DNA from 2 places in the Thermoanaerobacterium sp. CMT5567-10 genome. Region 1 is predicted to be linked to the other one. Evidence: predicted binding sites of a transcription regulator. Region 1 holds the regulator's gene; the other holds the start of a gene.
What was found. The regulator HrcA, encoded in region 1, represses chaperone genes, less so after heat shock. The targets are predictions, from matches to a motif close to ATTAGCACTCANNNNNNNTGAGTGCTAAT.
Positions count from the first base shown of each region.

Region 1 (8,136 bases):
CCATTATCCTGTCTTTTATAATGCTAACTTTGTCTATTGTATTTGGCATTAATGGAAAATAAGCTGAAATAACAACCTTATCACTGTTTACAATCATATCAGGATCAACATAATCCCACTCACTGTCATTTAGCATTTTTAAATCATTAGGATCTTCAATAACGACACCACCAGCACCAACCTCATGCATAATATTCGTTATAGCCTCTTCTGCTTCAACTGAAGTTGTAACTTTTACCTCAAGCCATTTCAATCATATCACCCTTTTTTATGCTCCAAAAGCATCTTTTACTTTTTCAAAAAAAGATTTTCTACCGCCATCATTGCTAAGTTTATCAAATTCTCTCAATAGCTCTTTTTGCTTTTCTGTCAGCTTTTTTGGAACGTCAATATAAACTTCTACGAATTCATCACCACGACCTCTACCATTAATATGAGGTATACCTTTATTTCTCAATCTGAATACAGTTCCTGTCTGAGTACCAGGTGGAATATTGTATATAGCCTTGCCATCCAGAGTTGGAACCTCTATCTCTGCACCAAGTGCTGCATCTACAAAACTAATTGGCATCTTAACCAATACATTAAATCCGTCACGTTTAAATATTTTATGAGGTTTTATATTTATGACTATAAAGAGATCGCCATTTGCTCCACCTCTTTCCCCAGGCTCACCTTCTCCTCTTAATGATACCATTTGTCCTTCATCAATTCCAGCAGGAATATTGACTTTCAGTTTTCTAGTCTTTCTTACCTTTCCTGTGCCATGACACTTGGAACATGGATTTTTAATTATTTTACCTTCTCCATGACATCTGGAACATGTTCTAACATTTACTATCCTTCCAAACGGCGTATTCTGTATAATTCTAACTTCGCCGGTACCATGGCAATCCGGACATACTTCCGGATTCGTGCCAGGATTTGCACCTGTACCATTGCATCTATCACATTTTTCATATCTTTCTACTTCAATCTCTTTTTCTACTCCAAATGCAGCTTCTTCAAACGTCAATGTTAAATTTAATCTGATGTCTTTCCCCTTTTGCGGTCCAGTCCTCCTTCTAGTACTTCCTCCAAACATATCACCGAAAATATCGCCAAAAATATCACCAAATCCACCGAAGTCAAATCCACCGTGGTCGAAGCCACCAAATCCACTAAAATCTCCTTGATTGAACCCACCTTGGTTAAATGCAGCATCTCCAAACTGATCATATTGTGCTTTTTTCTGTGGGTCAGATAAGATTTGATATGCTTCATTTATTTCCTTAAACTTTTGCTCTGCCTCTTTATTGCCAGGATTTAAGTCAGGATGATATTTTTTTGCAAGAGTTCTGTAGGCTTTTTTTATGTCATCATCACTGGCATTTCGGTCAAGACCTAATATAGCATAATAATCTTTCGCCATCTTTATCACCTGCCCTTCTTAACACGAATGAGAACCAGGATTGCCCTGGTTCTTATTTATTATCTTTGTTGTCATCTTCCATCTTGTAGTCTGCTTCATATACGTTATCTTTATTAGATGTTCCATTATTACCAGTATAATTATTTGTCTGACCAGCACCACCGGCTTGCTGATATATGCGAGATGACACATTATAAAATGCTTGTGACAATTTCTCTGATGCATTTTTTATGGCATCAATGTCGCTGCCTTCAAGAGCTTTTCTAACATTTTCTATCTCTTTATTTATATCATCTTTCTCCTGTTGTGTCATCTTATCTGCTAAATCTTTCATGGTTTTTTCAGCTTGATAAATCAGAGAATCTGCATTATTTCTGACTTCAATCTCTTCTTTTCTCTTTCTATCTTCTTCTTCGTGCTGTTTTGCTTCATTCATCATTCTGTTAATTTCTTCTTCACTTAAATTGGAAGAGGATGTAATTGTTATATTCTGAGATTTCCCTGTACCTAAATCTTTTGCAGATACATGGACAATACCATTAGCATCAATATCAAATGTCACTTCTATTTGTGGCACACCTCTTGGTGCTGGCGGAATCCCTGTCAGCGTAAATCTACCAAGTGTTTTATTATCACGGGCCATCGGTCTCTCACCTTGCAGCACGTGAATTTCAACTGATGTCTGTCCATCTGCTGCGGTAGAGAATATTTGGCTCTTCTTTGTAGGTATTGTTGTATTTCTCTCAATTAACTTTGTAAATACACCGCCAAGTGTTTCGATACCAAGCGAAAGCGGAGTAACATCAAGCAAAAGGACGTCTTTTACTTCGCCACCTAATACACCAGCTTGAATTGCAGCTCCAATTGCAACACATTCATCTGGGTTTATGCCTTTATGAGGCTCTTTCCCCATTATTCTTTTTACTGTCTCTTGAACAAATGGTATTCTTGTTGAACCACCAACTAAAATAACTTTATCTATATCAGATGGACTAAGCTTCGCATCGCTTAATGCACGATTTACTGGTTCAACTGTAGATTGTACTAAATCATTTATAAGTTCCTCAAATTTCGCTCTTGTCAAGTTAACATCTATATGTTTTGGTCCTGTAGCATCAGCTGTTATAAATGGTAAATTTATATTAGCTGTCGTAGCAGAAGAAAGCTCTATCTTTGCTTTTTCAGCAGCATCTTTTAATCTCTGCATTGCCATCTTATCATTTCTTAAATCAATTCCATATTCTTTCTTAAAGTTGTCTGCGAGCCAATCCATTATTCTCTGGTCAAAATCGTCACCACCTAAGTGGTTATTACCACTAGTTGCTAGAACCTCAAATACTCCATCTCCTATCTCGAGAATGGAAACATCAAATGTACCGCCACCTAAGTCATACACCATAATTTTTTGATTTCCTTGTTTATCTAATCCATATGCCAATGATGCAGCCGTTGGCTCGTTGATAATTCTCTTTACATCCAATCCTGCTATTCTACCAGCATCTTTAGTAGCCTGCCTTTGGCTATCATTAAAGTATGCTGGTACAGTTATTACTGCTTCGGTTACTTTCTCGCCAAGATATGCTTCAGCATCTGCTTTTAACTTCTGTAAAATCATAGCTGATATTTCTTGTGGTGTATAGCTTTTTCCATCAATCGTAACACGATAATCTGAACCCATATGTCTTTTTATTGACATTACTGTCCTCTCTGGATTTGTTATAGCCTGCCTTTTTGCTACCTGACCTACTAATCTTTCACCTTCTTTTGTAAAAGCAACAACTGACGGTGTAGTCCTAGCACCTTCAGAATTTGGTATAACTACTGGTTGTCCTCCTTCCATCACAGCTACACACGAAAAAGTTGTACCAAGATCAATTCCTATAATTTTTCCCATCGTCTTTTCCTCCTATTTAAATATTTATTTTGCTACTTTGACCATACTTGGTCTTATTACTTTATTATTAAACATATATCCCTTTTGAAATACTTCAATTATTTCATTTTCTTTTTTGCCATCTGCCTCTTCCTGCATTACAGCGTGATGTTTGTATGGATCAAACATCATTCCTAAAGACTCTATTTCTTTCACACCCATTTTTTCTAAAATACCTTTAAATTGTTTATAAATTAAGTTAATACCTTCTTTGAAGGACCCATTTTCGCCATTATCATCATATTGAGTTTCAAGGGCTCTTTCAAAATTATCTATAACAGGCAATATGTCTAGTATCACCTGTTCTTTACCATATTCAACGAGATCTGCTTTTTCTTTTTCTGTTCGCCTTCTATAGTTCTCAAATTCAGCTTTTAATCTTTGAGCCATTTCTAGATACTCGTTAGCTTCTTCCTCTTTTTGTTTTAACTTATTTTTCAATTCTTCAATTTCTCCTTCGTCATTGTTCTTTTCTTCATTTGAATTATCACTTTCTACATTTTTCTCATCTTTACTGGTATTATGAGAAGAATCAATGTCAGCACTATCTTCGCTGTTTAAATTTTCATTATCATATGCAACTTCTTTTCCATTATTATTTTCTTTTTCATTTGTTTGATATTCTATCGTTTCTTTTTCTTTATCCAATTGTTTCACCTCTTATTTCCTTGATATATATATGATAAAACTTTTGATAGTTCGTTAGACATCATATTTATCTCATTTATAAGCCTTTTGTAATTCATTCTTGTAGGCCCTATTATGCCAAAGGTACCAACAATTTCACCATTTATTTTGTAGGTAGATTTTATAATACTTAAATCCCACATTTCTTCAAATTTGCTTTCGCTACCTATAGTGACTTCTATTGAGTCATCCTCAGGTTCCAATACCGAATTCATGATATCCCTGTTATCAATCAAATCAAAAAACGTCTTGGCTTTAAAAAGATCTTTGTATTCAGGAAAATTAAGAATATTAGAAATTCCTTCCGAATACAAATCTGTTTCATCCATCTGCTTTAAACCATTTAAAATTGTATCTGTAATTTTATCTATAAAACCTATAGCGCTGCCAGACTCTTTTTTAATTTCATCCCTTAACGTTTTATCAACTTCTCTTTTTCTTTTTCCAATCATTTTATTATTAATGAGGTTATTTAAAAACTCAAATAAATTGCTATCAATATTGTCTTTCAGGCTTATTAAATAATTTTTCATAATGCCTGATTCTGTCATTACAAGAAGTATTAATTTGTTGGAATCAACAGGTAATATCTGTATTCTTTTAATCGTGTTTTCATCAATTCGTGGCATTTTTACTACAATAGTGTGATTAGTAATGCTTGATAACAATTTTGCATACTTTTTTACAATCTCGTCAATTTCTGCAAACACTTCATTAACAGAGTCACTTTCATAATCATATGTTTCATTTAAATAGTGCTCTAATATATTATTAACATAAAACCTGTATCCTTTATCTGATGGGATTCTACCTGCCGATGTATGTGGCTGTTCGAGATAACCCATTTCTTCCAAGTCAGCCATCTCATTTCTAATTGTTGCAGAACTTACACCAAGGTCATAGCGTTTTGCTATTGTACGAGATCCAATTGGCTCTGCCGTCAAAATATAGTCATTAATTACTGCTTCTAATATCCTCTTCTTCCTATCATCTAACGGCATATTCACCACCCCAAATTCTTTTATTAGCACTCTTAGCTAGAGAGTGCTAATCACGATTTAAAAATACCACTATTGTGGATATTTGTCAATACTCTAAATTAAAAAATCCTCAAACACATTATTTGATACATCAACTCCTCTCCGAGTAAGCCTAATATTGTCACCTTCTCTGATTAAAAGATTTAATTCAATATTTTTATCAATAGCATTTTTAAATATCGAAAACATGCTTTTTCCAAATCTAGTCTTAAAATCTTTATCATAAACACCATCCATCATTCTAAGTCCTAAAAACATGTATTCAGACATTTTATCTTTCTCATCCAGCACATCAATATCTTCAATCGCATATCCTGTACGGTTTATCATTTCTATGTACTTTTTTATGTCTTTTGCATTTCCACATCGTCTATTGTCTACAAAAGAATAAGCCCCAGGGCCAAAACCTATATATTGTAAATCCTTCCAATAGAGTGTATTGTGACGACATTCATAACCTGGTATCGCATAATTTGATATTTCATAATGTTTAAAACCACTTTTCTGTAAAAATTCAATGCTATAATGATACATCATCATTTCAAATTCATCATCTGTCGGTATGAACTTATTTTCTTCATACAATTTATAAAATACTGTTCCCTCTTCTAAAATCAATCCATAGCATGAAACATGAGTGGGCTTTAATGATACTACATTTGACAATGTTTCTTTAAAGTCATCAAATGTCTGATCTGGCAGTGAGTACATAATATCAATATTTATATTATCAAAATATTTAGTTATCATATCATAATTTTCTATGAAGTCATGTATCGTATGAATTCTGCCTATTTTCTTTAGCAACCTATCCTGCCAAGCCTGCAAACCTATGCTTATTCTATTTATGCCTATTCTTTTATATGTCTTAAGTTTCTCATCGTCAATCAATCCAGGATTTAATTCTATAGATATTTCTGCGTCATTGCTAATATCATAATATTTGTAAATTTCATCTAATATATTTTCTATATAAAAGGGAGGCAAGACATTAGGCGTACCTCCACCTATATATATAGATGTAAATATATCTTTTAGTTCATCTTTTCTGTTTCTAATCTCCTTTATTATAGCTTCTTTAAAAGGCTTAAAACTATCTTCCATATTGGCATACGAGTTAAAGTCACAATAATAGCATTTCCTTTTGCAGAAAGGAATATGAATATAAATACCTGATCTAATCATTGTCATCATCAAGCTTCAGAATTGACATAAAAGCCTCTTGAGGAATTTCTACTTTTCCTATTTGCCTCATTCTCTTTTTGCCTTCTTTTTGTTTCTCTAGTAACTTTTTCTTCCTCGTTACATCCCCGCCATAGCATTTTGCCAGCACATTTTTTCTTAGCGCTTTTACAGTTTCCCTAGCTATTATCTTTGATCCTATAGCTGCCTGTATAGGTATTTCAAAAAGATGCCTTGGTATATTCTCTTTCAGCCTTTCAGTCATCTTCCTGGCTCTTTCGTAAGCCTTATCTTTGTGAACTATCATAGACAAAGCATCTACAATTTCACCGTTAATAAGTATATCCAACTTTACAAGATCTGACGTCTTATAACCTTTTAACTCATAGTCTAAAGAAGCATAACCTTTTGTCCTTGACTTAAGTGCATCAAAGAAATCATATATTATTTCGTTTAAAGGTATGTCATATTTTATCAATACTCTTGTTGGCTCGAGATAATCCATACCTTGATATATGCCCCTTCTATCTTGACACAGTTCCATTATAGGGCCAACGTAATCTGTCGGCGACATTATCGTCGCAGTGATAATAGGCTCTTCTATATGGTCTATTTCTGTTGGCTCAGGTAAATTTGCTGGATTGTCAAGCTCAATTATTTCACCGTTTGTCTTGTATACCTTGTAAATTACGCCTGGAGCTGTGGTCACTAAATTCAGATTATATTCTCTTTCCAGTCTTTCTTGTACTATGTCCATATGCAAAAGTCCTAAAAACCCACACCTAAAGCCAAATCCAAGAGCCGCCGATGTATCAGGTTCAAATGTTAGAGATGCATCATTTAATTGCAGTTTTAAGAGTGCATCTTTTAAATTCTCATAATCTTCCCCTTCTGCCGGATATATTCCACAGTAAACCATCGGTGTGACTTTTTTATATCCCGGCAATGGCTCTGATGCTGGAAATTCAGCATTTGTTATAGTATCGCCAACTCGAGTGTCTCTTACATTTTTTATACTTGCTGCAACATACCCTACATCACCGGCAGACAGGAAATCAACAGGACTTAAATTAGGTCTGAAAATTCCTACTTCTGTCACCTCAAATTCTTTCCCCGTCGACATCATCTTTATCTTATCACCTTGTTTTAACGTGCCATCAAAGATCCTTATAAAACTAATAGCTCCTTTATAATTATCGTAAAATGAATCAAATATTAAGGCCTTCAAAGGCTTATCCGGATCTCCAGATGGAGCTGGGATTCGTTTTACAATGGCTTCCAGCACTTCTTCAATGCCTATCCCTTCTTTTGCCGAAATAAGAAGTGAATCTTCTGCGTCTATTCCTATCACGTCCTCTATCTCTTTCTTTACAAAATCAGGATCTGCCGATGGAAGATCTATCTTATTTATAACAGGTACAATCTCAAGATCATGTTCTAATGCTAAATACAAGTTTGCCAGTGTTTGTGCTTCAATTCCTTGTGTAGCATCTACAACAAGCAAAGCACCTTCACAAGCCGCAATACTTCTGGATACCTCATATGTAAAATCAACATGACCAGGAGTATCTATAAGATTTAACTCGTATTCCTCCCCGTCTTTTGCTTTGTATATAAGGCGGACAGGCTGTAGTTTTATCGTTATACCCCTTTCTCTTTCAAGATCCATGCTGTCTAAAACCTGCTCTTCCATCTCTCTTTCCGTCAATACACCCGTTCTTTCAATCAATCTATCTGCCAGCGTCGATTTCCCATGGTCTATATGCGCAATAATGCAAAAATTTCTTATGTTTTCCTTGTTAACCTTTGACATTTCAAACCTCCTTCACACATATTAATATTATAGCATAAAAAATTAGTTATAAAGAGATTTGAAAATATCA
Region 1 covers NZ_CP130558.2:323,249-331,384, forward strand. The annotation lists gene prmA (50S ribosomal protein L11 methyltransferase) at 1-253, opposite strand, end outside; gene dnaJ (molecular chaperone DnaJ) at 269-1,411, opposite strand; gene dnaK (molecular chaperone DnaK) at 1,464-3,305, opposite strand; gene grpE (nucleotide exchange factor GrpE) at 3,330-3,992, opposite strand; gene hrcA (heat-inducible transcriptional repressor HrcA) at 3,998-5,032, opposite strand; gene hemW (radical SAM family heme chaperone HemW) at 5,126-6,256, opposite strand; gene lepA (translation elongation factor 4) at 6,249-8,066, opposite strand; gene Q2T46_RS01800 (hypothetical protein) at 8,109-8,136, opposite strand, start outside.

Region 2 (8,136 bases), 970 kb from region 1:
CAATTTCTTCTGGTTTTATGTTGTATGGAACAATTTCACAAAAAACATTTGCTTCCCTTATTCGCCTTGCAATCAATTGTGTATATTGTCCTCCGAAGTCAAGAATCAATATGACTTCTCTATTAATCCCCATTAAAATCCTCCTTTTATTTAATACTATAATTTGGAGCCTCCTTTGTAATTATTATATCATGCGGATGGCTTTCAGTTAATCCTGCATTCGTTATTTTTATAAATTTTGTCTTTGTCCTAAGTTCTTCTATATTGTGAACACCACAATATCCCATTCCTGCTCTTAATCCACCTATCATTTGGTATACAGTGTCTTTCAAAGGTCCTTTATATGGCACTCTGCCTTCTACACCTTCTGGAACAAGCTTTTTCATGCCCTCTTGAAAATAGCGATCAGAACTTCCACTCTTCATTGCTGAAATTGAACCCATTCCTCTGTAAACTTTGTAACTTCTTCCCTGATATATCTCCACTTCGCCAGGACTTTCTTCGGTACCAGCAAAAAGGCTTCCAATCATAACTGTAGATGCACCAGCAGCAATCGCTTTGACGATATCTCCGCTGTATTTTATACCACCATCAGCAATTATAGGTATACCATATTTATCGGCTTCTTCTGCACAGTCATAAATTGCCGTTATCTGAGGTACTCCAATACCTGCTACAACTCTCGTCGTACATATAGACCCTGGACCTATGCCTACCTTAACGCAATCAGCACCTCTTTCAATTAAATCTCTTGTAGCCTCTGCAGTTGCGACATTTCCAGCTATTATCTGTACATCTGGAAATCTATTCTTTATCTTCTCCACCGTATCTAAAACACCTACAGAATGTCCATGAGCCGTATCTATTACAATAACATCCACATTAGCATCGACAAGGGCTTCAACCCTTTCCATTACATCTGATGAAACGCCTACAGCAGCACCTACAAGAAGTCTTCCTCTAGAATCTTTCGCAGAATTAGGATACTCCACTGCCTTTTCTATATCTTTTATTGTTATTAATCCCCTTAAATTATTATCTTCATCAACGAGAGGCAATTTCTCGATTTTATGTCTTTTAAGTATTTCTCTTGCTTCATCCATAGTCGTGCCAACAGGTGCCGTCACCAAGTTTTCTTTAGTCATAACTTCCTTTATTGGCCTTTCTAAATTGCTTTCAAATCTTATGTCCCTATTTGTAATTATTCCCACCAGCTTATTGTTAACTGTTATAGGTACGCCTGAAATTCTGTACCTTTCCATAAGCTCAACAGCATCCTGTATTCTGTGATCCGGAGTTAAATAAAAGGGATTAGTTATGACTCCGTGTTCCGACCTTTTTACCCTATCAACCTCTAAAGCCTGTCTTTCTATAGGCATATTTTTATGTATTATGCCTATTCCACCTTCTCGCGCTATAGCTATCGCAAGCCTTGATTCAGTAACTGTATCCATTCCAGCGCTAATCAAAGGTATATTTAACTTTATTTTATTTGTAAGGCGTGTTCTGGTGTCCACCTCCTTTGGAAGCACATCAGATTTTGCCGGTATAAGCAACACATCATCAAATGTTAACCCTTCTTTTGCAAACTTATTTTCCATTTTTATCCCCTTTCTTTCATTAATTATTATCTCCCTCAGCTTTATAATAAATAATGCCCGAACATAAATTTTTGTTCAGGCAAAAAAGAGTATAACAATAACTCCCCATAGTAAAGAGTTACGGCTCTTTGTAGATACTCTAGTGCCTATTCACCAGATTATATGTGGATCAAAATTATAAAATTATTAAATTATTAAACAATATAACAGATTTAAGTGTCTATGTCAACAGGACAAAAAAATAACCGGGGATTACCCGGTTATTTTTACATCATATCCATTCCTGCTCCTGGAGCTGGTGCTGGCGGATTCTTCTCTGGTATGTCTGCAACAACTGCTTCTGTTGTCAGTATCATCGATGCAACAGATGCAGCATTTTGCAGTGCTGATCTTGTAACCTTTGTTGGGTCAACTATACCTGCCTTTAACATATCTACAAAGTCTTCTTTGTATGCATCATAACCAAAAGATGGATCTTTTGATTCTTTTATTTTCTCGATTATCACTGAGCCATCTACGCCAGCATTTCTTGCGATCTGCCTTACTGGTTCTTCTAATGCTCTCAGTACGATCTGAGCACCTGTCCTGAAGTCACCTTCCAGTGAGTCAACGACCTTTTGTACTTCTGGGATAACATCTAACAGTGCTGTACCACCGCCAGGTACTATACCTTCTTCTACAGCAGCTCTCGTAGCTGAAAGTGCATCTTCTATTCTGTGTTTCTTCTCTTTTAATTCTGTTTCTGTAGCAGCACCAGCTTGAATTACAGCAACACCGCCAGATAGTTTTGCAAGTCTTTCTTGTAATTTTTCTCTATCATAATCAGAAGTTGTTTCTTCAATTTGAATCTTTATTTGGTTGATTCTGTTCTTTATGTCAGCAGCATTTCCTGCTCCGTCAACTATTGTTGTATTTTCTTTTGTTACTTTTACTTGTCTTGCACGGCCAAGCATTTCTATTTTTGCTTCTTTCAAATCGATACCTACTTCTTCAGATATTACTTGACCACCTGTCAAAATAGCTATATCTTGAAGCATTTCTTTACGTCTATCGCCAAATCCTGGAGCTTTTACAGCGACACATGTAAATGTGCCTCTTAATTTATTTACAACTAATGTTGCCAGTGCTTCACCTTCAACATCATCTGCAATAATCAAAAGCTTCTTTCCTTGCTGTACTACTTGTTCAAGCAATGGCAGCAAGTCTTGAATGTTTGACAATTTTTTGTCTGTGATAAGTATTAGTGGATCGTCTAAAACTGCTTCCATCTTGTCTGTATCAGTTACCATGTACTGTGAAATATATCCTCTGTCAAATTGCATACCTTCAACTATTTCAATTGTTGTGTTCATTGATTTTGATTCTTCTACTGTTATTACACCATCTTTGCCGACTTTATCCATTGCTTCTGCTATCAAGTTACCGATCTCTTCATCAGCAGCTGAAATTGCTGCAACATGTGCAATAGAATCTTTACCTTCTACAGGCTTTGAAATATTCTTTAATCCTTCAACGGCAGCATCTACAGCTTTTGCCATACCGCGCCTTAAAAGCATCGGGTTAGCTCCAGCAGCCAAGTTTCTCAAGCCTTCTAAAACCATAGCTTGTGCCAGTACTGTAGCTGTTGTCGTACCATCACCTGCAACATCATTCGTCTTTGTTGCAACTTCTTTTAAAAGCTGTGCACCTTGATTTTCAAAGGGATCTTCTAATTCAATTTCTCTTGCTATTGTAACACCATCATTTGTTATAGTTGGTGAACCGTACTTCTTATCTAAAACAACATTGCGGCCTCTTGGTCCCAATGTAACTTTTACTGTATTAGCAACAGCATTAACGCCTCTTTCAAGAGCCTTTCTTGCATCTTCACCGTATAATATTTTCTTCGCCATTTTTTCTACCTCCTTATTCAACTATAGCTAATATGTCGTTTTGTCTTAAAAGAAGATATTCTTCACCGTCTAATTTAACTTCTGTTCCAGCGTATTTTGAGAATATTACTTTATCTCCTACTTTAACTTCCAGCTCGACTCTTTTGCCATCTATGTATTCTCCAGAGCCGACAGCAAGCACTTCGCCTTGTTGAGGTTTCTCTTTTGCAGTACCAGGCAATACGATACCGCCCTTTGTAACTTCCTCAGCTTCAGTAACTTTTACGACAACTCTGTCACCAAGTGGTTTTAATCTCATAATATCCCTCCTTGAAATTTATTAGCACTCATCATGCGTGAGTGCTAATCATCACACTTTTTATATTAGTTTAATTACAAGTTCATGGCAAATCTCAAATTTCACCGTTTTTCATTGTTTTAAGCGATTATAATAGATTTTTCCCATTTATCTTTTATTTATACCGTTAATATTCAATTTACATAAAAAAATGCAGGTTTTAGCCACCTGCACCATCTACATCTTTTCTGTCATTCTCATTATTCTCAAAGTTACCATCTGCACTTTGCTGTTTTAAATAATTAATCATATTGTACATAAACTGCTGCTGTTCCTTCGTAAGCATTGATTTCAGGCTATCTACAACAGCCGACTGCTGTGATGTCAAACCTAGATTTTGTTTTCCGTCATCTTCATTGCCATCGTCAGCATCCTCCAGGCTATCTACAACTTCTTTTAAATTATTTACATCTGATTCAATTTCTTCTGATTTTTCAATGTTTTTAGGAATATCCACTGAATCACTCCTTGTATTAGATTCCGTATTGCTTTCTTTTTTATCTTTATCTGCACTGTTTTTTGAATTCATTATGCTTTCTGCCTTATTTAAAGCCTCTACAAGTTTTATGTTTTTTATTATCTTCTCAGCCATGTCCTGTTTATCATCCGGAATAACTGGTTTTAAGGCTTCAAATATATCTAAAATCTTATCTATAACATTGTTTTTATTATCTTCCATCTCATATTTTTTCATCTTTTCATTAAGGTTTTGTATTCCTTCATGAAGCTTAATAAATTTATCTATTATTATTTGCTTGTCTTGTTTCATATAAGGCTTTACTGCTTTAAGCATTCCTATTTGGTCGAAATTGTCTTCTTGAATTTCTGTCCCTTGATTTTGATATTCAATCAACTGCTTGTGGCACTCTAGTATTTCTGCTATCTTTGTAAAAATGTCTATGTAATACTGTTCTCTTCTGTGCAAATATGGTTTTACACTTCCCATAAAGTTTTTCCCTTTTTCAATAATCTCAAATATATCTAAAGTATTTTCTCTTTTGTCTTTTAACATATTTTCGTATTCATGTAGATTAGTTTCGTCATATTCGATTATCTCGTCTTCTTCTTTTTTCTTTAAAAGCAGCTTTTCTTCCTCAAAGCTTAGCCCTTCAAAAATTTGAAACCTAATAAAAAAAATTATAAACAGTTCAATTATCAACACTTTTAATAATCTTTCTTTATCCACAACCAATCCCCCACTTTTAAAATTATCTTCATAACTTAATATATGTATAGGGCAGGCTCATTATCACCTGCCCTATACTTTTTATTTCTTATCCACCACAAATACGCCTGGGACCAGCAAGAAGATTATCAGTATCACTATTATAATCCAGATCCATCCGCCGCACCATGATGCTCCTTTTCCTTCAGGCATATAAATACCCCCTTTATTTTTTGGCCTCATGGACCTAATACATTATACGTAATGCCATAAATATTGTTACTGAAAGTTCATGGTGGCCAATGACCATAAGAATCGTCTTGCATGTTTGCGAGGTTTGTCTTGCTGCAATACTACTAGTAGCAAGAAAAAAAACAATAAATCTTCAAATTCAAACTTAACATCCATCACAACCGTCAATATAACAAAGAAAAAAAGCAGTGTATTTCCTGATATAGTCATAAAATCAGCTCCATAAAATTTACTTTAATTCATTATATTCTAATCATTTCATTATTGATATTGATTTAATTTTTATGTAACAATAAATGGTCCTACCAAAAGATAGGACCACTTATTTATTTGACTTGATTTAGGAATAATCCCATTCCACCGTCCATAATTATGACTAATAGTACGAAGAAGAACAGCAATGTTTCCATTGACCATGTTCCGCCAAACCATCCGCCGCCCATCAGAACAACGAGTATTAAGAAGAAGAACAGCAAATTGCTTTCGCCAAATACTGAACTTGTTCCAGCCATGATAATCCTCCTTTTTAAATTTTAAAATTTACATCAAGCCTTAGGCTCTTCTACTATAAAACCAGGTACAAACAAGAAGATAAGAAGTATTATAATTATTATCCAAATCCATCCACCGCCAAGCCATGATGCACCTTTTTCTGTGGGCATATTAATATCCCCCTTTCGCAAGAATATATGTCAGGTCTTTATGACCTAATACATAATATGACATCATCAAAATTTGTGACACTTATTATTTTAAAAACTATCAAAAATTTATCTTGAACATATTCTGATATAAGAAAGGGGGATTCTATATGGATATAATTTCTGCGCTAATTTTATCATGCGCCATTAAAAACCTTTATCCGAAAAGCAAAATAGACAGTAGATTGCTTAAAAAAGCAACTATATATAGAAACGAATGCGTAAGTGCAATTGTGTATTCCACTTTACCGTACGAAACTCTTAAAAAAAAGATAGAAACAATAGGAGGAACGATAAAATACGAATTGCCCATAATAAATGGCTGGGCTGTTAACATACCATGCAACAAATTAAGCAACGTAGCATCAAACCGTGAAATCAAATTTATCGCTGAAGATTCAACTGTAAAGACACAGCTTAACATTGCTACACAGGAAATTAAATCAAGAGAAGCAAATGAGCACGGATACACCGGCAAAGGCGTCACAATCGCTTTTTTAGATACAGGAATTTACCCGCATCCAGACTTTACTAAGCCTAAAAACAGAATAATTGCATTCCACGACATTGTAAATGGAAAAAAAAGTCCATACGACGACAACGGCCATGGCACGCATGTAGCAGGTGATGCCGCTGGAAGTGGTTATACGTCAGATGGTAAATACAAAGGGGTTGCATCTGAAGCAAATATAGTGTCAGTCAAAGTCCTAGATTCAAGAGGTAGCGGTTCTACATCTGATATACTGGCAGGTATGCAATGGATACTAGACAACAAAGATAAATACAAAATAAGAATAGTATCACTGTCAATTGGTGAAACGCCATCGTTGCCACCTTTTCTAGACCCTCTAGTTAAAGGCGTTGACAAACTGTGGAGAAATGGCATAGTCGTAGTAGTTGCAGCAGGGAATTCTGGACCAGCCACAAACTCTATAACATCACCAGGAAACAGCATGAACGTGATAACCGTAGGTGCTGTAGATGATAAGAGGACTGTCGATGTTTCAGACGATGAAATTGCTAACTTCTCGGGCAGAGGATCTGCGTTTTTGCCAAAACCTGATATAGTAGCACCTGGTGTAAAAATCGTATCAACAGCATCTGGAAATGTACCTCTTGACGCTGATGACAGTATTCTTTTAAATAGGCCATACAGAACTGCATCTGGAACATCTATGGCAACACCAATTGTAGCTGGTGCTGCCGCACTGCTAATCGAGAAAAACCCTTCTCTTACTAATAATCAGATTAAAAACATTTTGAAATCAACTTCAACAAATATTGACCACTACAGGTATTACTCACAAGGATATGGAATGATAAATGTTGAAATGGCATTAAAAAAAGTATGAGGGCTTTTAGCTCTCATACTTCTAATTTACATTATTTTGTGAATCTCTTTTATCAGGATCTAAAACTTCATTTGGAATCAACGGTGGAAGGCCTTTTATTAAGTTAGCTGTTGCACTCGGTATAAAAGTATATGTTAATGCTGCATAAATTGCATATAAATATTGAAGGTTAGAAAATCCCAATAAAGTAAAAATTGAAAGTAATAAAAATCCAAAGAAAGATTCTTTTGTTATTCCTTGTGGAGGAGGAAACACCATCGGTGGTATCCTAGAATTTGTAACTGGCTTTTCTAATGAAATTGGCCCAGCTGAATAAATACCATATATTGCTGGGAAAAATGAGACAACATCAGATGCAGCAACCAAAGCATTTAGCGCAACAGTCGATATCTTAGTATCATTTACAAGAATAAGTAAAAATACAAAAAGTATTAACTTTGCTATATATATTTGCTGTGTACCATTTTCCATTTCACTTAAAAGCGGTGATATAACTTCTACAAGTTTCTCTATATCAATTTCATCGTCCTTTTTAACTTCCTGAAGCTCCATTAAAACACCTCATTTCCTGTTGAATCATTTTTATTATTATATTCACAACAGAAAACAGGTGTGATTGTATCCGCTACGCCAACATTACCCTATCATCTACAAAGTCACTGCCATTAACCTCGTTAAACATCTTTAGAAGCTTTTGTACTGTTAAATTTTTCTTCTCATCTTTTAAGTCAAGAACAATTCTACCTTGGTGCATCATAATAATCCGATTTCCAAATTCCAAGGCATGTTCGAGGTTGTGAGTAACCATCAACGTAGTAAGGTTATTTTCACTGATT
Region 2 covers NZ_CP130558.2:2,370,866-2,379,001, reverse strand. The annotation lists gene guaA (glutamine-hydrolyzing GMP synthase) at 1-133, opposite strand, end outside; gene guaB (IMP dehydrogenase) at 147-1,601, opposite strand; purine riboswitch at 1,690-1,787, opposite strand; gene groL (chaperonin GroEL) at 1,868-3,493, opposite strand; gene groES (co-chaperone GroES) at 3,507-3,791, opposite strand; gene Q2T46_RS12020 (hypothetical protein) at 3,991-5,016, opposite strand; gene Q2T46_RS12015 (hypothetical protein) at 5,275-5,457, opposite strand; gene Q2T46_RS12010 (hypothetical protein) at 5,574-5,759, opposite strand; gene Q2T46_RS12005 (S8 family peptidase) at 6,059-7,300, shown strand; gene Q2T46_RS12000 (hypothetical protein) at 7,322-7,852, opposite strand; gene Q2T46_RS11995 (ABC transporter ATP-binding protein) at 7,926-8,136, opposite strand, start outside.
Region 2: groES (co-chaperone GroES) is a predicted target of HrcA. The motif match lies at 3,812-3,840, and genes of this name have one in related genera.